DNA from 3 places in the Paenibacillus sp. FSL H7-0918 genome. Region 2 is predicted to be linked to each of the others. Evidence: riboswitches for the same ligand, from Rfam matches in the RefSeq annotation. Region 2 holds a riboswitch; each other region holds the start of a gene.

Region 1 (8,041 bases), on a different contig from region 2:
AGTTCTAGATCTTTGTACGGGAAATGGTGTAATACCGATTTTAATGACTACCCGGACAAAAGCTTCTATAGAAGGTATTGAAATACAACCTCGTTTAGCCGATATGGCTCGTCGTAGCGTGGCTCTAAATGGCCTTCAGGATCAGGTTGTAATTCATGAAGGTGATTTGCGCGAGTTATATACTACCGCAGGACATGGTGTGTATGATGCAATAACGGTGAACCCTCCTTATATGCCGCTTAATGGCAGTGATCTGAAGCTGAACAACCATCAAGCTATGGCTCGTCATGAGATAGGCTGTACACTGGAGGAGGTCATTCAGGCTTGTGTGCGATTGGTTCGGACGGGCGGAAAGGTAAGTATGGTTCATAAACCACAACGGTTGGTTGATATTATCAGTCTCATGAGACAATATAGACTCGAGCCAAAGATTATTCGGTTTGTACATCCACGTGCCCATCTGGAGGCAAATATGGTATTAATCGAAGCTGCACGTGATGGAAAGCCTGAGGTTCGTTTACAACCACCGCTCATCGTATATAATGAGGACAATCAATACTGTCCAGAGATTATGGACATCTACTATGGTGCTAAAGAGGGTAAATCATGAAGATATCATGTCAAAGCAGTTTTCAAAACAAGACTAATACCAGTACTCAGGAGACAACAGGGTCGCTTTTTCTGGTGGCTACACCTATCGGTAATCTGGAGGATATGACCTATCGTGCAGTCCGTACATTGCAGGAATGTGATATTATTGCCGCGGAAGATACGAGACAGACCCGAAAATTACTCAGCCACTTTGAGATTTCACCTTCGATGTTGTTTAGTTATCATGAGCATAATAAGGCCGCCAGTGGACCTGAGCTTGTACGCTATATAATAGAAGGAAAAAATTTGGCACTCGTCAGCGATGCCGGTTTACCAGCGATTTCTGACCCTGGAGCGGATCTTGTAGCCCTTGCAATAAGTCATGGAATTCCGGTGATTCCTATCCCTGGAGCTAACGCAGCGTTGTCAGCTTTGATCGCTTCTGGTCTATCTACGAATACGTTCACCTTTATCGGCTTTCTTCCCCGAGAGCGTAAGGACATCCGAGCAGTATTAAGTCCACTTCGTTCGGCTCAAGGCACTTTGTTGTTCTACGAATCTCCCCATCGCGTAGTTAAGACACTTGCTCATCTTCAAGAAGCATTCGGTAATCGCCAGATTGTGTTGGCACGTGAATTAACGAAAAGATATGAGGAGTTTCTACGCGGTTCGATTGAGGAATGTACACTATGGCTGGCTGAACATCCTCCGCTAGGCGAATATGTTATTGTCGTAGAAGGGGAGAGCAAGGAAGATGCAGAAATCGCAGAATCGGCGTGGTGGCGTCAGTTAAGCATTGAAGATCATGTAGCTCATTACGAAGCACAGGATGTACCACGGAAAGAGGCTATGAAAAAAGCGGCATCAGACCGGGGTGTAGCCAAACGGGATATTTATAATGCGTTGCTTGATAGAGCAGAAGAGTAAGTGTTGTAGACGAATTCTTAGAATAACTAAGGATTGTCGGAAACGGCCTGCCCGAGCTTGAATGATTTATCTGCGGGTTAAATGTATTTTGTACAGTTATTTTTGAATTTTTTTATGTATTTGTTCGTTTAGTTGTACTTCATACAGTTATAAAGGTGGAAAGGATTGATTTCACGGAGATATAGGAAATATAAGTGTACAAAATACAATTAATTCGTTTAATGGTAAAAAGCATTTAAAATAACTGTAAGAAATACAACTAAGTATTACTAGTTCCGTCTTGAAGCACATTGCCCTTAGGGAGGGGATAACCAGGAGGGCAAACCCAGACATAAAAAATACCTCCCGCGGTCACGGGAGGTCAAGGAGATATGAAAAGGTTAGAATTAACAATTTGATTAGTTCTATTATATACTATTTAATTTAGTTTGTCACAGGGGTAGGGATGGAAGATATGCATTCATGACAAACTATTTTTCCTTTAAAGTAAGTTACGTTCTCAGCGTTGCCACAGAAAATGCAGGCAGGCTCATACTTTTTAAGCATAATCCGTTCGCCATCAACGTAAATTTCCAATGCGTCCTTTTCGCCAATGCCAAGTGTACGGCGTAATTCAATAGGAATAACAACCCGTCCAAGTTCGTCTACTTTTCTTACAATTCCTGTTGATTTCATCATAACAATCGTTACTCCTCTCAATGTTCCAAAAACGTCATTATTCGACATTGTTCACTGTTTTATGATACTTATAATACCAACGATTCCCAAATCAGTCAACCTTTTTTCATAGGCTGAATAAGAAAATTTCCATAAGAACTTTGAATGTCCCTATAAAAATTAAGAATTACCCTGAAAGCATTTTGTCGATTTACCAAGACCAAAAATGATACTTTTCGACAAAGTACGACATAATTACTTATTATATACTGATATTAGTTAAAATCATATTAAATTATTAGAAGGAGTTGATCTCATGAAGCAGCCGCTCACGGAAGAAAAAGTTTTCAAAGATCCCGTTCATAATTATATTCACGTACAGGATACGATTATTTGGCGACTAATTAATACAAAAGAATTTCAGCGTTTACGCCGGATTCGCCAGTTAGGTACCTCATATCTCACTTTTCATGGTGCAGAGCATAGTCGTTTTTCTCATTCTTTAGGAGTATATGAAATTACACGCAGAATCATTTCGCAATTTGAGCGCAGCGGGTATAAGGATTGGATTCCAGAAGAAAGTTTGCTTACTTTGTGTGCGGCTTTGCTGCATGATTTAGGGCATGGCCCATTTTCACATTCTATAGAAGAAGCTTTTGAAATGAACCATGAGGATTGGACCTGCCGGATTATTTTGGAGGACACGGAGATTACCGAAATATTGCGTGATGTGGAGGAAGATTTTCCTCGTAAAGTAGCTTCAGTTATCTCTAAGACTTATGAGCATGAAATTGTTGTCAATTTGGTTTCCAGTCCACTGGATGCTGATCGTATGGATTATTTACTGCGTGATGCGTACTATACAGGTGTAAACTATGGAACCATCGACATTGATCGGATTTTGAGAATGCTTCGTCCTTATAATGGGCGGATTGTAGTAAAAGAATCAGGTATGCATGCCATTGAAGATTATTTAATGTCGCGTTATCAAATGTACTGGCAGGTATATTTTCATCCGGTGACGCGCAGCTCTGAAATTATTTTGCGTCAAATCTTCCGTAGAGCTAAAGAATTGTTCCAGGAGGAGTACAAATTTCGCTTTATGATCGCTCCGCTGGAAGATCTCTTTCGAGGAGAAGTAACAGTGAAGCAATATTTAATGCTTGATGAGGCACTGGTACAGACTGCTTTTATGCAATGGACACTTGAAGAAGATGAGTTATTAAGCGACTTGTGTACCCGTTTTATTCATCGTAAACTGTATAAATATGTAGAGATCGAGAATTTGGATACAGATATGATTACGGAAATCCGCAGCAGTTTTGCGGGAGCGGGACTTAACCCAGAATATGACTTAGAGATTGATTATCCGACAGATTTGCCTTATGATGTGTTCCGTCCAGGAGCAGCCTTCGACAATAATCAAATTTTACTGCTTGATCGCAATGAGCAATTGCGGGAAATTTCAGAGGTATCGGATATTGTGCGCTCAATAAGCGGGATTCATCGTGGCAGATATCACCTATATTTCCCACAGGATAAGCTGAAAAAAGCCCTTACACGGTTGCCCTCTTCTGTAGCAGAGATTTTTGCAAAATAATACAAATATTTATGGAACTATTGATAAAAACAACAAGGAGTGAGCTTTAAAATGTATCTGTTCGACACACATACACATTTAGATGCGCCTCAATTCGACGAGGATCGCGAGGAAGTTATAGCTCGTGCAGTAGAGGCCGGAGTTAGCAAGATGATCAATATTGGATTTAATCGGGAAACGATCCCTTCAACGATGAAGCTGGCTGAATCTTATGATTATATTTATGCAGCGGTGGGCTGGCATCCACAGGATGCGATTGATATGAAAGAGGGGGACCTCGATTGGATCGCCTCTCTTTGCAGCCATGAGAAAGTGGTGGCCATCGGAGAGATTGGGTTGGATTATTATTGGGATACCTCTCCCAAGGATGTGCAGCAGGAGGTCTTCCGCAAACAAATTGGACTAGCCCGTGAACTAAAAATGCCAATCTGTATACATGACCGTGATGCCCATGAAGATGTCGTACGGATTTTACGGGAGGAAAAAGCAAATGAAATTGGTGGCGTGATGCATTCTTTCTCAGGCAGCTGGGAAACCGCAAAAATGTGTCTAGACCTAGGATTTCATTTGTCATTTGGAGGACCGATCACGTTCAAAAATGCCAGAGTGCCTAAAGAGGTGCTTGCACAGACGCCATTGGACAGATTATTGATCGAAACAGACGCTCCATATTTGACTCCACACCCCTTCCGAGGCAAGCGAAATGAGAGTGCTCATGTGAAGTTAGTAGCAGAGGCTGCGGCTGAAATTAAAGGGTTAACATGGGAAGAATTGGCTAAAATTACGTATGCGAACGCACTGGAACGATTTGGGATTGTCTGAAAACAGGAGTAAAACGGGTGAAAAATAGAGAATGGCCGATATATTAAACTTTTTTAATATAAAAACGGCTGATTATTACAATATTTTAACCATATATTTGCGTAAACGTGGTTGAATCGTCCTTTACAACATGCATCAAAACAGGATATCATCTTTTCAGTGATGTGAGCTGTTGTTATTGTGACAGCCATTGATTCATGGATCGTCTCGCTGAGTCTCCGTATGGAGAACGGGGGAACCAATATTGAACTGCCGCATGCCTGTATCTTGAATACGACTAGGAATTGCCGCAGAACAATATTTGATTTCTTCACGTGGTCTTTGGGGTGAATTTAAGGGCAACCGCCGTGAGCGGGTGACCTGAAATAGGGCGTCTCTCTTTCGTCCGAACCCGACAGCTAACCCCGTAAGCGCAAGTAAGAGAGGCAACCTCGTGCACAAACATTCCCGCGTATTCTGACATCGGAGAAGCCACGAAAGAGTCCTCAAGAGAACTCTTTTTAGGCTTCTTTATTTTTGAATAAACTGAATGTTGCCCGCATACTGTTATATAACAGGTGTGGGAGTAGCTGTGCCGAGCAGGCGATCCATGAGCAGGAGACGCTAAGTTAATACGTGCGTATCCTGTGACAATCTCAAATAGTTTCGTCAAAGAAATTCAGTCCTCATGATATACAAATTGACGACGAGGCTATGTAAGGAGGATGGAGAGAATGGGCTTATTCCAACCAGAGGTATCCCATGATTCGCAGTCATCCAGCAGGTCTTTCGCATTACGGTGGGAGCAAGTAAATACTCGCGTACTTTTACTTGCAGGTGTGATTTCAATCGCAATCGCGCTGTTAATTCTGCTGTACGTACACGGTCAAAGTAATAAACAATTAGTTTTAGTAATAGACGGGCAAACACAGACACTTGAAACGCGAGAAGCACTTCTTGGTGATGTGTTGGAGAAAGAGCAAATTTCGCTGCAGCCGCATGATGAATTATCTTTAGGTCTGAGTGATGAAATAAAAGACGGTGACCGTGTCGTTATCAATCGTGCGCAGAAATTTAGCCTTACTGCGGACGGAGCAACAAAAACGTTATATACGACCGAAGACACTATCGGTCAAGCGATTGACAAACTGGGTATCAACCTAGAAGGCTATGATAAGATTTTTCCTTCGTTAGACACCACCATCTCTGCTGACATGGAGATTAAGATCGTTCGTATCAACAAGCAAACGGTACAGCGAACAACTAACTTACCTTTCCGTGTTATTAAGACAGCAGATCCCTCCCTTACTGTGGGAACAGTTAGAGTGGCACAGGCAGGCAAACCAGGCGTCATGGTTCAGCATATTGAAAAGATCTATCAAGACGGAGAACTGGCCTCTATGCGCATGATCGGCAAGGAAGTACAAACGGTAACAAAAGATAAGATCATTGCCGTTGGTACTAAAGCACTTCCTAAGCCTACTGTAGTTGCTAAAGCTACAACAACTTCCAAATCAAGCACTACCTCCAAAACGACTAAAGTTAGCGCTAAGACTAAGAACGTCACAAGCAAGGCTGGCGTAGACTTTGAGTACAAGAAGATGATTAAGAACGTCTCCATGACAGCTTATTCGTCAGAAGAGCCAGGGATAGGTACTAAAACTGCCTCCGGAACACGCGTAACGGAAGGTCGTACAATTGCAGTAGATCCGAATGTAATTCCTATTGGCTGGTGGGTTTATATCGATGGGCTTGGATTCCGCCGTGCAGAGGATACTGGCGGTGCCATTAAAGGCAATAAAGTGGATGTCTATTATGATTCCCTGAGCCATGCTCGTAATTTCGGCCGTAAATCACGTACCGTTTATGTGATTGGACCTGTGAAACCAGAGCTTAACTAGAACTGAAGCTTTTGCAAAAAATCCTTTGATAAGCTATAGTGATGATAACCGTTAAGGAACGCTGGATGATCATTTCGTTGATCGCAGAGCAACCGCTCATCACTTATACATTCTTTAACCAAAAGAAGAGGAGCGAATCCTCTTCTTTTTGCTTTTTTTGGAAGGAGTCAAGAAATATGATTAAGGAATTAATCGTCGTTGAAGGCAAAAGCGATACCGTAGCCATTAAGCGTGCTGTAGAAGCGGATACCATTGAGACAGGCGGCTCTGCTGTAAACCGGACTGTAATTGCTAAGATCGCGCTTGCTATGGAACGTAGAGGGGTTATTATTCTTACGGACCCGGACCATGCTGGGGAGCGAATTCGTAAAATCGTTTCAGCGAAGGTGCCGGGCTGCAAGCATGCTTTTATTCCAGAGAAGGACGCAACTCGAAAAGGGGATATCGGTGTAGAGAATGCATCGCCAGAGGCGATTCGTCATGCGCTGCGTAATGTACATACCTCTTTTGAAGGAGCACCTGCTTTGATTGGTATTGATGATCTTATGGCCGCTGGAATGCTTGTACACCCTCGGGCTGCTGAAAGACGTATGGCACTTGGTAATTTGCTTGGAATCGGATATTGTAACGGCAAACAGCTGTACAAGCGGCTGGCGATGTTTGGGATTACGCGGGAGGAATTTGCCGGGGCTCTCGCCCAAATTGATCAGGGAGGCATTACTTCATGAGTGGTAGAGAGGAAATTTCGACTCCAAAACGGACCAAAGAGATTATTCAACGTTATGGATTCAAGTTCAAGAAAAGCCTGGGACAGAATTTTTTGATTGATCAAAATATTTTGGACAAGATTGTAGACGCTGCTGGACTAGATAGCGATTCTGGGGCGCTGGAGATCGGGCCGGGAATTGGAGCGCTGACGGAGCGTCTGGCACTAACAGCGGGTGCTGTAACTGCCGTAGAGATTGACCGTAGACTGATTCCAATATTAAAAGACGTACTTTCCCCCTATCCCCATGTTAAGGTTCGTAACGATGATGTCCTCAATGTGAACTTGCAGGAAATGTTCAAGGAAGATTTCACCACTGTGAACAAGGTCAGTGTGGTTGCTAACCTGCCTTATTATGTGACTACTCCGATTCTGATGAAGCTGCTCGAAGAGAAGCTTCCCCTTGATAACATCGTTGTAATGATTCAGAAGGAGGTTGCGGAGCGTATGGCTGCATCTCCAGGTGGAAAGGAATACGGAAGTCTTAGCATTGCCGTGCAGTACTACAGCGAGCCTGAGCTCGTCTGTATCGTGCCACGTACGGTATTCATCCCTCAACCTAATGTGGAGTCTGCTGTTATCCGTCTGAAGGTTAGAGAGCATCCTCCGGTAAAGGTGGAGAGTGAGAAGCATTTCTTTGAAGTGGTTCACGCTTCTTTCACACAGCGCCGCAAGACGATTGCTAACAATCTGAAGGCTCGTTACTTCCCTGAACAAGGACGTGAGCAGCTGGAGGCTTTACTCGCAGAAGCGGGTATTGAACCGACCCGTCGCGGAGAAACACTCAGTCTTGAAGAA
Region 2 (8,041 bases):
ATGCCAGAAAGCAAGATATCCCTGACCCAGTTTGAACAATCGGGCAGGGATATTAGCTATATTTATTTGTTCGTTAATTTCTGCAGCTCCATGTTCAGCTTAAGAACATTTACCCGCTTTTCACCAAACAGCCCTAGATCGCGACCTTCGGTCTGCTTATTCACTAGCTCTTCCAGCTGCGCGGCTGGAATCCCAGTCAAATTACTGATCCGGGGAATCTGCACAATTGCCGACGCAGGAGTGATATGCGGATCAAGACCTGAACCCGAGTTGGTTACTAAATCAACCGGCAGCTTGTTTACAGGCACATCCGGATTATCAAGCTGCCACTGTGTGATGGAATCCTTCGTCCGCTGCAGCATATCCGGGTTGGATGGGCCGTAGTTATTGGAACCTGAGGCTTCCGCTTTATAATCAATGCTGGATACACGGCCATGGAATAATGCCGGGTCCGTAAAGCTTTGCCCGATGAGTTCTGAGCCCACAACTACTCCAGCGTCATTCTTCAGCTGACTGCCGTTCGCTTGCGATGGCATCAGAACTTGAGCAATCGCTGTAGTAGTCAGAGGATAAATCACTCCGCAAAGAACAATAAACACTAGACATAGCCGTAATATAATAAAGAAATTAGCACCCTTCGATGATGACAACTGTTCTTCAGCGTCCGCAATCGATTTTCTGTTATTCACGATGCTCTCACCCTTTCAATGATTAGTCAATCCGTTGTTATATCCATACACTTACGAGCAAATCAATAAGCTTGATGCCCGCAAAAGGAACGACTACTCCACCTAAACCATAGATAAAAATATTACGTCCCAGCAGCTTCGTAGAACTCATCGCTTTATACGAGACACCTTTCATAGCCAATGGGATCAGCAGCGGAATAATAATCGCATTAAATATTAATGCAGATATAATTGCCGAGCTAGGTGAACCCAATCCCATGACATTCAGGGCTTCCATTTCGGGAATGGCGAGCATGAACATTGCCGGAATAATTGCGAAGTATTTAGCGATATCATTCGCAATACTGAACGTTGTCAACGCGCCCCGCGTCATCAGTAGCTGTTTACCAATAGCTACAACCTCAATGATCTTCGAGGGATCGGAGTCCAGATCAACCATGTTTGCTGCTTCCTTAGCGGCTGTAGTCCCACTGTTCATCGCTAAGCCCACATCAGCTTGGGCAAGGGCAGGTGCGTCATTCGTACCATCACCAGTCATTGCCACCAGCTTGCCTTCGTTCTGCTCACGGCGGATAACCGCTATTTTATCCTCAGGTGTACTCTCTGCAATAAAATCATCTACCCCTGCTTCACGGGCAATAGTAGCTGCGGTCAGCGGATTGTCCCCTGTACACATGATAGTCTTGATTCCCATTTTTCGCAGCTCATCAAACCGCTCTTTCATGCCTGGCTTAACCGTATCCTTTAAGTAAATAAGTCCATAAATCCGGTTGTCTACCGCAACAGCAAGCGGGGTCCCCCCCATCCGAGCGATAGCATCGGAATTACTGTCGAGGTTCGCGGGAATGACTCCGCCCTTCGACTGTACCCATTTCTTCACGGAATCGACTGCCCCTTTACGAACAGATCGTCCATCAAGTAGATCTATACCACTCATCCGGGTCTCAGCCTTAAACTCTACGAACTCTCCGCCTTCAGCAAGTTTGCTGTCATAGCTGCGCTCCAGCTTCTTAGCCAGCTCAATAACCGAACGTCCTTCCGGAGTCTCATCCTTTAGCGAACTAATAGCTGCCCAAGCCGTAAGCTCAGCTTCCGTTTCATCTCCAACAGGCACAAAATCACTCGCCATCCGGTTTCCGAAAGTAATCGTACCTGTCTTATCTAGAATCATTGTATTAATGTCGCCGGCAGCTTCAACGGCCTTCCCTGACATAGCAAGGACATTAAACTGTGTGACGCGGTCCATCCCTGCTATCCCGATAGCGGAGAGCAGTCCCCCGATTGTGGTCGGGATCAGACAGACCAGCAAGGCGATCATAACAGGAATATCTAGATCAACGCCCAGATAAGTCGCAATTGGCCGCAAGGTCACTACTACAATCAGGAAAATCAACGTCAGACTGATCAAGAGTGTATTTAGTGCAATTTCATTGGGTGTCTTTTGACGTTTCGCCCCTTCAACGAGGGAGATCATCCGATCCAGGAATGACTCACCGGGATCACTGGTAATTTTGACTTTAATCTCATCACTGACTACCCGGGTGCCGCCTGTGACTGAGCCAAAATCTCCGCCGGCTTCCTTAATAACAGGTGCAGATTCACCTGTAATTGCAGATTCATCTACGGAGGCCAGCCCTTCAATTACTTCACCATCGCCAGGGATAAGTTCTCCCTGACTGACGATGACAATATCTCCTTTACGAAGCTCGGAAGAAGAAACGGTCTTCACAGACCCTCCAACGAGTTTGTTAGCTGTGATATCCTGTTTCGTTTTCTTGAGTGAATCCGCCTGGGCTTTCCCGCGGCCTTCAGCCAGCGCTTCAGCGAAGTTGGCAAACAGCACTGTGAATAGCAGAATGAACAACACTGTGATATTGAAGCCTACCGATTTCTCTGCATTAAAATATCCGGGGGCCAGTACCATAAGCAATACAATAATCGTACCGATTTCGACTACGAACATGACCGGATTTTTAATTAACGTCACCGGGTTAAGCTTAATAAAGCTATCCTTTACAGCGCTTAGGAGTATGGGTCCCGTCAGCAGCTTTTTTCTTTTTACAGTACTCATCTTGTTCTCCCTCTTCCTACCGTAAGGTCAAATATTCTGCAATCGGGCCGAGCACAATGACTGGCAGAAACGTCAGAGCCCCGATAATTACTACGGTACCAATCAGAATTCCGGTGAACAGACCATTGTCTGTGCGGAATGTGCCAATCGTCTCAGGAACTGGCTTCTTCTGGATCAGTGAGCCTGCAACTGCCAGCATCGCGATTATAGAGACATAACGGCCAAGCAGCATTACGATTCCGGTTGTAACATTCCAAAAGGTGGTGTTGTCCGCAAGCCCTTCAAATCCTGAACCATTGTTCGCGGCAGAAGAGACATATTCATATAACACTTGGCTAAGTCCATGGAATCCGGGATTCGTGATGGAACCGTTGCCCAAGTCCGTTAAGAACGCACCTGCTGTTGGTACAAGGATAATGAACGGATGCACAAGGATAGCAATCGCAATTAGCTTCATCTCCTTGGCTTCTATCTTTCGCCCGAGAAACTCTGGTGTTCTGCCAACCATTAGTCCACATAAGAAGACACCCATGATGGCATACATCAGCATATTGATTAGTCCGACACCTTTTCCCCCGAAGACGTTGTTGAGCATCATTAGGGCCAGAGGGGTAATGCCACCCAGCGGTGTCAGCGTATCATGCATATTGTTAACACTACCTGTCGTAGCTGCCGTTGTTACCGAAGTGAACAGCGAAGATTGCGGGATACCAAAACGTACCTCTTTACCTTCCATGCTGCCTTGCGAAGACTCGATCCCCAGCGCATTGATAGCTGGATTGCCTTTGGTTTCCGCATAATAATTCAATCCCAGCAGTAGTACGAACAAGGTCATCATTGCTGTGAAAATCACCCAGCCCTGACGTTTGTTCTTAGCGAACAATCCGTACATATATGGCAAAGAGGCTGGCAGCATCCACATAGAGAGAATCTCCAGAACGTTCGTAAGTGGATTAGGGTTCTCAAAAGGATGCGCTGAATTGGCTCCGAAGAAGCCGCCACCATTCGTACCTAAGTGTTTAATTGATTCCAAAGAAGCGACTGGACCGATAGCGATTTGTTGCGTCTGCCCTTCAAGTGTAGTGACCTCAAGCGATGGCTTGAGCGTTTGTGGCACATGCAATCCTACCAGCACCAATGAAACTAGCAGAGCTAATGGAATGAATACACGAATATGTGCTTTTACGAAGTCCTCGAAAAAGTTCCCGACTGATTTCTGTCCTGTAATCCCTCTGACAAAAGCAACCGCAACAGAAAATCCGCTCGCTGCAGACGTGAACATCATCATCGTGATGACTGCCATTTGTGAAAAATACGATAGTCCCGTCTCCCCGCTATAATGCTGCAGGTTCGTATTGGTCATAAAGCTGATCACCGTATTGAATGAAAGCGTCTGTTCCATATCGGCAATTCCATTCGGGTTCAGCGGCAATCCCCGCTGTAATCTTAGAAAAATATAACTGAAAGCAACCAGTACGATATTAGTTAAAACAAAGCTGAGTGCATACTTCTTCCAGGACATTCCGTCCCGTTTTTTCAGGCCGATCAGCTTATAAATACCTTTCTCTGTGCCTGCAAACCAGCGATCCGTACGATTCGGTTCGTTAGAAAATACATGATATAAATACGTTCCCATCGGCTTGACCAGCAAGATGAGAATTACAATTACGACGACTATTTGCAAAATGCCCATGAATGCCCCTCCTTAAAATTTCTCAGGATGAATCAACGCGTAAACCAGATATATAAACAACAGTAGGGTAACAGCGATTACTAGAATCACAGCTTATCCCTCCCCGTATCCTCAACTACACCTGCGCACCAGCGCATAAAGCCATAAAATAACCCGTAAATTACAGCTAACGAAGCCACCATATACAGATCCATCATATCTTCCGCACTCCTTCCATTATCCTTGATGAGGTGATCTATCGATTAGAAAATCAGCATCACCACTATGGGAATAGATTACATAGCTCGCACCAAGTCTTTTATAGACCAATCTAGGATTTATTGAACTTGTAATCACAAAAATCGGCTGTGTCGTCCAGGTACGGCACATCTGAATATAGCGGCAGCAAAGCGGAAAGCTGCTCTCAAACAGATATACCCTGCCTACCGGGAACGATGGGCGAAACCAAGTGCTCTGATGGCGGGTATCCACTAGAATAACCTGCTCAATCCCGAGCTCCTCAAGTAAAGCTTTCTCAGCCACATTGTTGGTTAATCCCGCCATCTTAATACCCCTGAACTTCAGAAGTTTAATGAAATGTTCTCCCGCCTTTGTAGGCGCACATACAAGCACATATTCATTCTGATCCGTCATCTTTTTTTCTCCTCCTGCTCATTTACAACAAGGAGGCAACGAAAATCTCCGAAAGGATGTTGACCTATCGTCATTTTCGGGCACAACCTAAAGCTCGGTTGTGTCACGTCATTAGACGCTGCCTTACAAATACCGCTAATGATGAATTTAGCGACCTCTTAGGGGAGGCCTCCATAAATGCTTTGCTTCTAAGAGCACAGCAAAAAGCCACAAAGGATCTCCTCTGTGGCTCGCTAGCGGTCACATTGCACTCATCCTCTCTCCATACGCTTACGAGGTTAGCTGTCGGATTCGGGCGGTGAGAGTCGCCCTACCTGTATAGATGCGAGCTCACTCACACCCTCTACAGGATTCACCCCATAATCGGCTTCCGACTCTCACATCGGCTGCCGATTGTTGGTTCCCCCGCTTTCCTTATCGGAAATTAAGCGGATCAAATATTCGATTGTCGTTGAAACAGGAGTAATCATACTCTTATGCACGAAGACTTGTAAAACCTGAATGATGCCAAAATAATGCAAATTAAAAACTATTTTCCCATTAGATAGCGCTTACTTGATATCTAATCTCTCTATATCTCTTGTTTACTCGAGTTTGGAGCGTTTAATCGCTATCTATAATACATGTGATTTTATTCACCTTTTTAGAGCGAAAATACTGCAAATTCCCATTATAGGTAGAAACGCAAGAAGCTGAGGCTGAGCGAGAAAGAGGCGCGATAACACGCCATAAATACCTATTTACCTCGTTTTTCAGTCGTAGTCGGCAGGATATGGTTAAAATTGCTCTAAAAGAACATTTTCCGTTTTTTACAGAAAATCTTGAAAAGAGTATGATTCGGGTTGAATCTAATTCATGAAAAACAATCAACGCTGAGTTCCTGCATTCGCAGGGAACGGGGGAACCATCAGGCCACCTGGCCTACTTGGGGTGAATCCAAAGGAGACTGCATAAGTCTCAATAGGTAGGGCGACTCTCACCGTCCGAATCCGACAGCTAACCTCGTAAGCGTAAAGAGAGAGACCCTTGATCCGCCACGCTTTGGCCCAGGTATATCTGCCTGTAATCCAAAACCGCAGCAGAGGTCCTCCTCTTGCTGCGGTTTTTGCGTTACCTAAGCTTATTAGGTGATAGCACGCTGGATGGGGTGAATGTTTTGAAGCACTATTATTTAGGGATACATCAAGGGCTGCTTGAGCCGATAAGTCTAAATTACGTTTGTTTCGGGGCCTTGTGGTTCGAAGAACATAATCACAGGTACATTGTAGGCTATGCATTTGGCCAGAACCAGATCCAAGCCCTTCGCCAGTTCAGCACACCTTCTTCTTGTAAAGACTGTTTAGACTCTAAGATTGTATATGAGATATATAAAAATATTCGAGAACAACAGCAGCAGCAGGATTGGTCATCACACCAAAAGCTCCCGTGGTTTACAGCCTTCAAGGAGCCTTGGAAAGATGTAAGCGCCGGTTGGTATGTCTTGAGATCCCGCAGCACCTTTCCCTTACATCTATCTGTTATACGAAAAGAGAAGTTCCGACTATGGCTAGAGCATACCGCAGTCTGTGAGAATAAAATGGAAATGCTCGCTTGTGTAGAAAGGGCTAGTGTCACTCATCATGTAGACTTAAAGCTTTTGGAAATCTAAGGAGGAACCCTACTATGGACCAGCGCAGACTATCCCGCATTGAAGTATTTGTATTGGATGAACCCGAGCCTATTCACTATGGAATGGAAGGGGCTGAAGGCTGCCGTTATGGTATTCTGAAGCTCACCTGTAAGGGAGGCTGCAGTTGGGGGGCTTGTCTGATCTCTGCCAACACCAAAAATTTCGATCTCATTAAATGGAGTTCTTTTTTACGGGCCATCTGTCATTGCCGTCTTGAAGAAGCGCTGGATAAGGTCCGCCGCGAAGGTTCAGATTGGGAGCAGGTTAAGCTTGAGCTAGTTCAGGGTGCTTTGCAGGATTTAAAGGCCAAGCTCCAGGGTAAATCCTTGGCAGGGCATATTCAGCAAGGGCGTCTGTACAGTGTTGCAGCAGGGGGGAGCAATTCCAGAAGTGAACGGCTCTACTACAAGCCTTCAAAAGCTTTATCCACTGCCTCCCAGCAAAAACACAGTTGCCCGGAACCAGACACCGCCGATCTCATCAATAAATCCATCTCTTACTTTTCTATATTATAGATTCAAGCAAATCTCTCAATCTGAAAGGATCGTGTTCACCATGCCTGACCCCTTACCTCCCGAGTCCACCTACAGTACTAAATTTGCAGAGTGTGTTCAAAAGTATACTAATGAAGTCTACGTACTTAGTTCCATGTTGTTAGAACAATCTAATGAGGCAGACAAGATTACTATCCGCACCTTCATAGAGCTTCATAAAATATATCGTCAGGATGATTTTGATCCTCAGTTATTCTCTATCCACGCTTACCGCACTTGTATTCACCAGTGTGCTGATTCTTTTGCCCGGCGCTCGCTTCTATCGGCTAAGGCATTACCTTGGGAGGAACAGCTTGTGAAGGTATTGTGGTACGGCTTAAAGCTGCCTCTTTCTCAAATAAGCATTATTCTGCAAAAAAGTGTTCCCGCACTGAAAACACAGCTTAGAGCTCTACGGGAGCAGATGACCACCCAAACGGATATACTAACGAGCGCAAATCTTTCTATAATTTAGTCTCTGACTAGAATTCAAACGATCTTTGAGCGCATGAAGCGACTAATGGACTCAGGAGCCTTTAATTGAAGCTTTTCCACAAATATGGCCGGCGTTCGGACTCCAGTAGAAATCCCGAGCGATGAACGTCTTGGATCGTCTTAAAGCAAGCCCTAATCATCTTCCACCAAGACAAGCCTTACGGACCCAGATGACGTTACTTGCACGTTTATCGCCTTTTGAGCATAGTATCGGACTCCAGTGCAACTATTTGGTTAAAAGAGCTACTAATTCACCCT
Region 3 (8,041 bases), on a different contig from region 2:
CAGGGGAACCGGAAACTGAAGTCACAGGGATTATTACGGCCTTCTCTGCCACACAAAATATTGTGGAGCAAGCAATAGCGTTAGGAGCCAATTTGCTGATCACGCATGAAGGTGTATTTTATAGCCATCATGCAGCGAGCGAGTGGTTAGAAGGTGATCCGGTTTATCATGCGAAAAAAAGTCTGATCGAACATTCCCCAATAGCTATTTTTCGTTATCATGATTATTGGCATCGGCAAGAGCCGGATGGGATTATGATGGGTTTGCTGCGAGAGCTGGATTGGTCAGACTATGTGGAAGAGCAGCAAGCGGCTGCTACGATTCTCACTATTCCTGCTATGACTGTAATGGAAGCTGCTCAGTATATTAAAAGTAAGCTAGGCATCTCTTATGTACGCGCTGCTGGTGACCTGTCTCTGTCCTGCAAACGCGTAGGGATATTAATAGGTTACAGGGGAGGCGGGATGATGGCTATTCCGCTTTTTAATGATCACAATCTTGATTTAATTATCGCTGGAGAGGGACCAGAGTGGGAGACTCCGGAATATGTGCGGGATGCAGGGCACCAAGGCAGATCTAAAGCGCTCATCATGTTAGGTCATGCGGAGAGTGAAGCACCGGGGATGAAATATTTAGCTGAAATCTTAGCAGACAAATATCCCATGCTTCCTACCCGGTTCATTGCTGAACAACCCATCTATCAGATGGTTTAATCTGGGGAAATTAAGAGTACGGAATAAATAAACATATTATGGAGAAAATGAAGGGAAACAGGTCACTGAGAAAGGAGTGTTTCAATGGAAATTCCTTTGGAGGCTGATGAAGTATTAAGTCGGATCAAAAAGCTGCAAAGCGACGGAAGCTCGATCAGTAAAAAACAAGTAAAGCAAAGCGACCCAGAGCTTATGAGAAGTGCGCTGTTCTTTTTTCCAAGCTGGGAGCATGCATTGAAAAACGCCGATCTTTTGTAGCCATAGTATTGTAAAAGGAAGCTAAGTGGACAGGGGGAGATCTCTGATTCTGCTTAGCTTTTTTCTTTTTTATGAAATCATTCGTGCTGTTCATGTGAAATAATATTAACAAGCTTGCCAAACGGATCGGGGACATAGAAACGACGAACACCCCAAGGTACAGAAACTGGCCCAATATTGGTATTGAAGATTGTCGTTTCTTATTAAATAGGAAAGTACTGGTGAATCACCCCCTTTTTCGCTTGCTTCAGAGCAGTTTTTCTAAAGAAAACGAGTAAACAAGAGCAAAAGAAAGAGAAAATGAAGAGTATGCTTAATATGAAATGAAAAGCATTGCTTTCAACATTATTTTGACCAGAGCCCTCCTTTACAAGAAAACCTTACAAGAGTATGATTCATCTCAGAACTGAGAATTATCTTAAATTTACAATTACATAAGCAATCCGCTTAATTTCCGTTTCTGGAAAGCGGGGGAACCAACAACTGGCAGCCGATGTGAGAGTCGGCACTGGTTATGGGGTGAATCCTGTTCCGGGTGCATAATATGCATCCCTGCAGGTAGGGCAACTCTCACTGCCCGAATCCGACAGCTAACCTCGTAAGCGTATGGAGAGAGGATGAATGGCGTGTTTAGTGATGAATAGCCACAGAGAATCCCTCTGTGGTTTTTTGCTGCGTTTTTAAGCAGATATAGTCGTAGAATTTATTATGAAAGAGGTGTTACCTTTGCCTATCGCTAAACTGAACGGAACTTCGCTCTATTATGAAATCAATGGAACTGGCACTCCGGTTGTGTTTATCCATGGACATGGATTAACACACAGTATGTTCAAACCACAGCTGGAGTATTTTTCCGATAAATATAAAGTGATTTTGTGCGATTTACGGGGGAATGGCAAGTCTGGTAAACTGCTGGAGGCCCCACATGAGATTATTGAGACGCAATGTCTGGATCTGATTATGCTGTTGAATGACCTAGGTATCCGTGAAGCAGTTTTTGTAGGAATCGCCTATGGTGGCTTAGTCGTTCAGCATATTGCCAAACAATATCCTGAGCGTGTAAAAGCCATTGTGGTCGCGGATAGCTTTTGTAGGACTCACGGATCAACAATAGTAGGGAAAATACAAACTATGGCAGCATATTGCAGTTTACTAATGTATTATCTCCCAAGCGAGCTGGTGTTGCCTTCGATTCGGATGATGTACCGAGAGCGCTGGAGTCTGGCCTACAATGAGATTAGAAGAGGACTGCTGGACAAACGCCCCCGGGAGTTATATCGGCAAAGGCTGGCTACGAGCCATGTTGATTACACCAGATGTTTAAAGGCTTTTAAACGTCCTGCATTATGTATTGTGGGGGACTTTAATGAATTTGGAGTGAATTGTATGAAGGAAATGGTGTCTCAGCTGCCGCAGGCGCAGTTGGCGATTATTCCGAACGCATTAGATCCAAGTAATCTGTGCCAGCCGGAGCAATTCAATGCGATTCTTCAGCGTTTCTTAGAGAAGCAGCAGGGCAGTCAGCAGATTAGCTGATCTATAGGGAGACCTTCACAAGCGAAGCGTTTAAGTGAGAAAATAGGCGTCCCATAGCCAGGGCGGAATGAGCTGGCTATGGGTCGTCTTTCTGGGAAGAACTTTAGGGGAATTCTCCCTAAAATGAAGGAGATTATGGCTCCTAGAACGTAGATTAGGGAAATCCTCCCTAATAATAGGATGTTTTTAGCCATAAATGGGTATTTGCATGAATTTTTAGGGAGGAATTCCCTAAAAACCTCATTTTAAAGCGATTATCGATGAACATTAGGGAGAATTTCCCTAATATAATGGATATCTAACTAAAGGCTGGCTCATCCGTAGTGAAATCTACGAATGAGCCAGCCTTTGGTTATTTTACTAACCGATGGATGTTGAACATTTACAAGCATATTGTACCTAGAACGCCACTTAATGTCCCTACCCTACCACAGCACCAAATATAGCTCACCAGACGTGGGAAAGAACAATAGACTCTAAATAGTTATAGAAGGAGGCGTAGTAAGCAACGCATCTGCTACTCTTGCATTTTGTACAATGCGATCTACTCGTGTAAGATTAAGATAATTCATACTAAAGGAGCTGAGTCATGATGTCTCAAGCTGAAACTATAAAACTGACTTCATTATCTTCAAAAGGGGGCTGCGGCTGCAAAATCGGTCCCGCCGATCTCATGCAGGTTATTCGTAGTCTGCCACCAACTGTTCCTAACCCGGATCTACTAGTAGGTCTTGATACTAGTGATGATGCAGGGGTGTATCGTTTAAGTGATGAATTAGCGTTAGTGCAAACTGTTGATTTTTTCACGCCGATCGTGGATGATCCCTATTCATTTGGTCAAATTGCAGCAGCCAATGCATTAAGCGATATTTATGCGATGGGTGGAAAGCCGCTTACGGTGCTTAATATTGTGGCCTTTCCTATTTCTGTTTTAGATAAAAGCATTCTCGGTGACATTTTGCGCGGTGCAGCGGATAAAGTACAGGAAGCAGGAGCTACTCTTGTGGGCGGACATTCCATCGACGATAAAGAGCCCAAATTCGGATTGGCCGTTACGGGCCTTGTGCATCCTGACAAAGTAAGAACGAATGCGGGCGCCAAGGTGGGAGACAAGCTGATTCTAACGAAGCCTATCGGTGTGGGGATCTTAACAACTTCCATTAAAAAGGATCAGCTATCTCCTGAAGAAACCACACGCCTTACGACAGTAATGTCTACTTTGAATAAAAAAGCGGCTGAAATCATGGAGCCTTATGATGTACATGCTTGTACAGATGTTACCGGATTTGGGCTACTGGGACATGCCTCGGAAATGGCTAAAGGGAGCGGCACGGGCCTGATCATTCGTCAAGGCGATGTACCGATGCTGCCAAGAGTAAGAGAGCTTGCGGAACAGGGATTTGTTCCAGGAGGCACTAAGAATAACTTTGCCCATCTGGAAGGCAGCATTCTTTATCCGGAAGAGATGGACCAACTAAGCCGCTATATTCTATGTGACGCTGTGACTTCTGGCGGACTGCTGATCTCTGTGGCCCCTGAACAAAGCGAAGATTTGCTAAAAGAGTTAGTAGATGCAGGGGTAGAAGCGGCATTGATCGGAGAGGTAACGGAAGAGCATCCGGGTCAGATTACAGTTATAGCTGCTGTGGAATAACTGTTGTATATCAGCTTAGAGCAAATTATGAAGGTTAGCCACCAGAGGAGAGAGCATATTGTTTCAGGACATTACACTGGAAGAACTTAGAGTGTTAAAAAACAAGAAGCAGATCACCATTATTGATGTTAGATCTCCTTCTGAATATAAAGATGCAACGCTGCCGGATAGTTTGAATATTCCCTTTTTTGATGATCAGGAACGGGCTGAAGTAGGGACGTTGTATAAACAGACAAGTGTGCAGGCCGCGAAAGAACGTGGTTTGGAGATTGCTGCGGCAAAACTGCCTTCTTTTGTCAAAGAATTTGCAGCGATTCAAGGAGACAAAGCAGTATTCTGCTGGAGGGGAGGTATGCGCAGCCGTACAACTGCGACCGTACTCTCTTTAATGGATATTCATGCTTACCGGCTGATAGGCGGCTATAAGGCTTATCGTAAATGGGTGCTCGACGAATTGGAGTCCTATGAATGTAAGGCGAAGTCTTATGTGATTCACGGAAATACAGGCACAGGTAAAACCAATCTGTTACACCGCCTGAAAGCGCAAGGCTACCCCGTTCTGGATTTGGAAGGGATGGCAGGTCATCGTGGTTCTATTTTTGGTGAGATTGGCCTTCGTGCGAACAATCAAAAAACGTTCGATAGTCTTCTTTTAGAGGAGTTAATTAAGATCGGGGATTCTCCTTATGTACTATTTGAAGCAGAGAGCAAAAAGATTGGTAAGGTAGTAATGCCCCCATTTATGGCCGAGCAAAAAGAGAGCGGAACGCAGATCTGGATTGAGATGCCTTTGCATGCCAGAGTGGAGCAAATCCTTGAGGATTATCGGCCAGAAGAATACAAGGAACAATGTATTTCTGCATTTTGGAGTATTAAATCCCGAATTCATATCCCTATTGCGGCAGAAATCGAGCGATGCTTGCAGGCAGATTTGTTCGGCGAAGCTGTGGCGCTGCTGCTAGAGTATTACTACGACCCTAGATACGATTATACGTCCACTCAGTATGAAGGCATTGAGAGAGTTACTTTTAAAGTGAATAATCTGGATGAAGCTGAGACTGCTGTGCGTTCTTTTTTAAAACATCAAGAAGTATAAGTTTCGCGTTATGGTTAAAGGGGGCTTTACTTAATATGATCTATTTAGATTACAACGCTACAACACCAGTAGATAAGGAAGTAGCAGAGGTTATGATCCCTTATCTTTACGGTCATTTTGGGAATCCTTCAAGCAGTCATTCTTTGGGGCGGGAAGCTAAACTCGGAATAGAGCAGGCAAGAACACAGGTGGCTGATTTCCTGAATTGTGCGCCGGGTGAGGTGCTTTTTACCAGTGGGGGTAGTGAGTCTAATAATACTGTCATTAAAGGAGTAGCCCAAACGTATCGCCATAAAGGTAATCACATTATCCTGTCTGCTATTGAGCATCCAGCGGTAATTAAACCTTGTCAGTACCTGGAGCAGATGGGCTACAACCTGACTTATGTACCTGTTGACTCGTATGGAATGGTGCAGGTTGACGATGTGAAAAAGCAGCTCACGGACCAAACCATTCTGGTCTCCATCATGCACTCTAATAACGAAACGGGTACGATCCAGCCGATCAAGGAAATAGCTGAGGTCTGCCACCAACGGGGCATTCTTATTCATACAGATGCTTCACAATCTGCGGGAAAAGTAGACCTCGATGTAGCGGATTTGGGAGTGGATTTTCTAACGCTTGCAGGCCATAAATTATATGCGCCCAAAGGCATTGGAGCATTGTACATTCGGGACGGCATTCACATTGAGCCTTTGATACACGGTGCGGGCCATGAACAGGGGCGAAGAGCGGGGACAGAAAATACACCCTACATTATTGGCTTAGGAAAAGCCTGTGAGCTTGCTGCTGACTCTGATTCTAGAAAAAGAGTTAAGCAAGTTACGGAGTATTTCTATGGAAGACTGCAGGAGTCTTTTGGCGAAAAAATTCATTTGAATGGTCATAAACACAAGCGCTTGCCTAACACCCTTAACGTTAGTTTTCTTGGAGCAGTGGGTCATGAAATTATCGATTCCCTGGAAGCTGTGGCGGCTTCAACTGGCTCGGCGTGCCATTCCGGTGAAACGTTGATTTCGCCTGTTTTAAAGGCTATGCATGTGTCGGAGAATATTGGACGGGGAGCGGTTCGTTTTAGTGTGGGACGATATACGACTACAGCGGAAATCGATGAGGTCATCGATAAGCTGAAGGTGTATTTGTTATAAGCTGAAATCGTATTAGTTGTGAGGTTCGTTTTTGCAAACAGTGGCAAAGTGTGAATTCTAGTGAACGGACTATACGAATCTCACTAAATGGACTATGGTTCCCAGTGAACGGACTATGGTTCCCAGTGAACGGACTATGACTCCCAGTGAATGGACTATGGCTCCCAGTAAACGGAGTACGAATCTCACTAAACGGGCTATGGCTCTCAGTGAACGGAGTACGAATCTCACTAAACGGGCTATGAATCTCAGTGAATGGACTATGGTTCCCAGTGAACGGAGTAGCTATCGGACTCAGGCGCTCTTATTTGCAATATTTTCCTATTTTTGAGTTGCTATAGGACTCCATAGGCGTTATTAGTACAAAATAGACACTACTGAGCACCATTTCTGCCCAATAGCGCCTCTCAGGTCCGATAATCTCTCTAAACAGTGATAAATTAACGAATAGCGGCATCTGAGTCCGAAAGATCAAGAGTTGAATACGCATATTACAAAAAAAGCATCTGCCACCTCCTTCAAAAGGAATCGCAGATGCTTTTTTTAACTTTTTTTTAGTGATTATACAATCGTAAAGCCAGCACTTGCATAACCAGTGACTGTATTTACAAGGGTAAGACCTGTAGCGGTGGCTGAGAATACCATAAGCAAACGTGTCTGTGGTGTTACAGTAAAATTGATACCATTCGTAATTCCGCTGACAAAAGTTCCAAGATTAATAGTACCGGTGATAGGTGGAAGTGGGACTGTTGCGCCTGGAATAGGAGTAAATGTGTTATTTGGTGTGGCAGATTGGTACAATTGCGCTGTTACATTTATCGTAGTACCAAGCAGCGATAAAGCTATGGTATTACTGAAGTAAGCGGCAATGGAAGTTATTACTCCTGCTCGAGGAGTTGAGAATGCAAAATTGATAAGCGGTCCAAGGAGAGTACCTGTCAAATCAATATTACCGCCAACAAGCGAAATACCTGTGGCTGAACTTCCGAAGCCTACAAGGCTTGTGGTTCCAACCAAACCACCTAAAACCGTGGTCATAATAATAGGTCCTCCGGATGCCAGCGGAATAATTGCACCGTTACCGGTTGCACCAGTGACTCCGGTAATGCCAGTAGCTCCGACCGCGCCGGGATCACCGGTGGCACCCGTAGCTCCGGCAACGCCGACCGCCCCCGGATCACCCGTCGCCCCTGTGGCACCCGTAGCTCCGGCAACGCCGACCGCCCCCGGATCACCCGTCACGCCCGTTGCCCCCGTAGCTCCGGCAACGCCGACCGCGCCCGGGTCGCCCGTCGCGCCCGTTGTACCAGCAGGGCCCGCCAAGCCGGCAGCACCAGTCGAGCCCGTCGCTCCAGTTGCTCCTACGCCTGGACCCGCTGGTCCTTGCGCACCTGTTGGTCCTTGAATCCCTTGCACACCCTGTGGTCCTTGAGGTCCCATCGCACCACCAGCGATTAACAAGTAATCTGGTGAACTGCCAGGTATTCCAGTAGGTCCAGAAACAGTAGCAATATAGGTGCTGCCATTGAAGGTTACTACTTGACCTGCTGGATAAGTAGGACTTTGTGCAGGATTAAAGATTACAATTCCTTGCAGCCCTACCCCTTGCGGACCCTGAGGTCCTTGAAGTCCAGGC

Evidence for each region. A riboswitch is a leader RNA that binds a small molecule or an ion and turns the genes downstream of it on or off. The one in region 2 is predicted to bind cyclic di-AMP.
Region 1: it holds a riboswitch for cyclic di-AMP, as region 2 does, so the genes downstream of both, MHI15_RS14080 (3D domain-containing protein) here and MHI15_RS29665 (hypothetical protein) in region 2, are expected to answer to the same signal.
Region 3: it holds a riboswitch for cyclic di-AMP, as region 2 does, so the genes downstream of both, MHI15_RS09455 (alpha/beta fold hydrolase) here and MHI15_RS29665 (hypothetical protein) in region 2, are expected to answer to the same signal.

The regions. Positions count from the first base shown of each region.
Region 1 covers NZ_JBBOWJ010000001.1:3,117,392-3,125,432, forward strand. Annotated here, with positions in the region: gene MHI15_RS14055 (tRNA1(Val) (adenine(37)-N6)-methyltransferase) at 1-610, shown strand, start outside; gene rsmI (16S rRNA (cytidine(1402)-2'-O)-methyltransferase) at 607-1,518, shown strand; gene MHI15_RS14065 (AbrB/MazE/SpoVT family DNA-binding domain-containing protein) at 1,942-2,196, opposite strand; gene MHI15_RS14070 (HD domain-containing protein) at 2,492-3,775, shown strand; gene MHI15_RS14075 (TatD family hydrolase) at 3,827-4,597, shown strand; cyclic di-AMP (ydaO/yuaA leader) riboswitch at 4,796-5,025, shown strand; gene MHI15_RS14080 (3D domain-containing protein) at 5,311-6,477, shown strand; gene rnmV (ribonuclease M5) at 6,654-7,205, shown strand; gene rsmA (16S rRNA (adenine(1518)-N(6)/adenine(1519)-N(6))-dimethyltransferase RsmA) at 7,202-8,041, shown strand, end outside.
Region 2 covers NZ_JBBOWJ010000006.1:195,402-203,442, reverse strand. Annotated here, with positions in the region: gene kdpC (potassium-transporting ATPase subunit KdpC) at 63-650, opposite strand; gene kdpB (potassium-transporting ATPase subunit KdpB) at 727-2,760, opposite strand; gene kdpA (potassium-transporting ATPase subunit KdpA) at 2,777-4,453, opposite strand; gene kdpF (K(+)-transporting ATPase subunit F) at 4,466-4,543, opposite strand; gene MHI15_RS29670 (hypothetical protein) at 4,670-5,086, opposite strand; cyclic di-AMP (ydaO/yuaA leader) riboswitch at 5,338-5,527, opposite strand; cyclic di-AMP (ydaO/yuaA leader) riboswitch at 5,947-6,111, shown strand; gene MHI15_RS29665 (hypothetical protein) at 6,180-6,734, shown strand; gene MHI15_RS29660 (hypothetical protein) at 6,749-7,270, shown strand; gene MHI15_RS29655 (hypothetical protein) at 7,404-7,763, shown strand.
Region 3 covers NZ_JBBOWJ010000001.1:2,090,466-2,098,506, reverse strand. Annotated here, with positions in the region: gene MHI15_RS09470 (Nif3-like dinuclear metal center hexameric protein) at 1-713, shown strand, start outside; gene MHI15_RS09465 (hypothetical protein) at 798-971, shown strand; partial or broken gene MHI15_RS09460 (glyoxalase) at 1,049-1,159, opposite strand; cyclic di-AMP (ydaO/yuaA leader) riboswitch at 1,406-1,592, shown strand; gene MHI15_RS09455 (alpha/beta fold hydrolase) at 1,698-2,507, shown strand; gene selD (selenide, water dikinase SelD) at 3,100-4,161, shown strand; gene mnmH (tRNA 2-selenouridine(34) synthase MnmH) at 4,220-5,257, shown strand; gene MHI15_RS09440 (cysteine desulfurase family protein) at 5,293-6,405, shown strand; gene MHI15_RS09435 (exosporium glycoprotein BclB-related protein) at 6,967-8,041, opposite strand, start outside.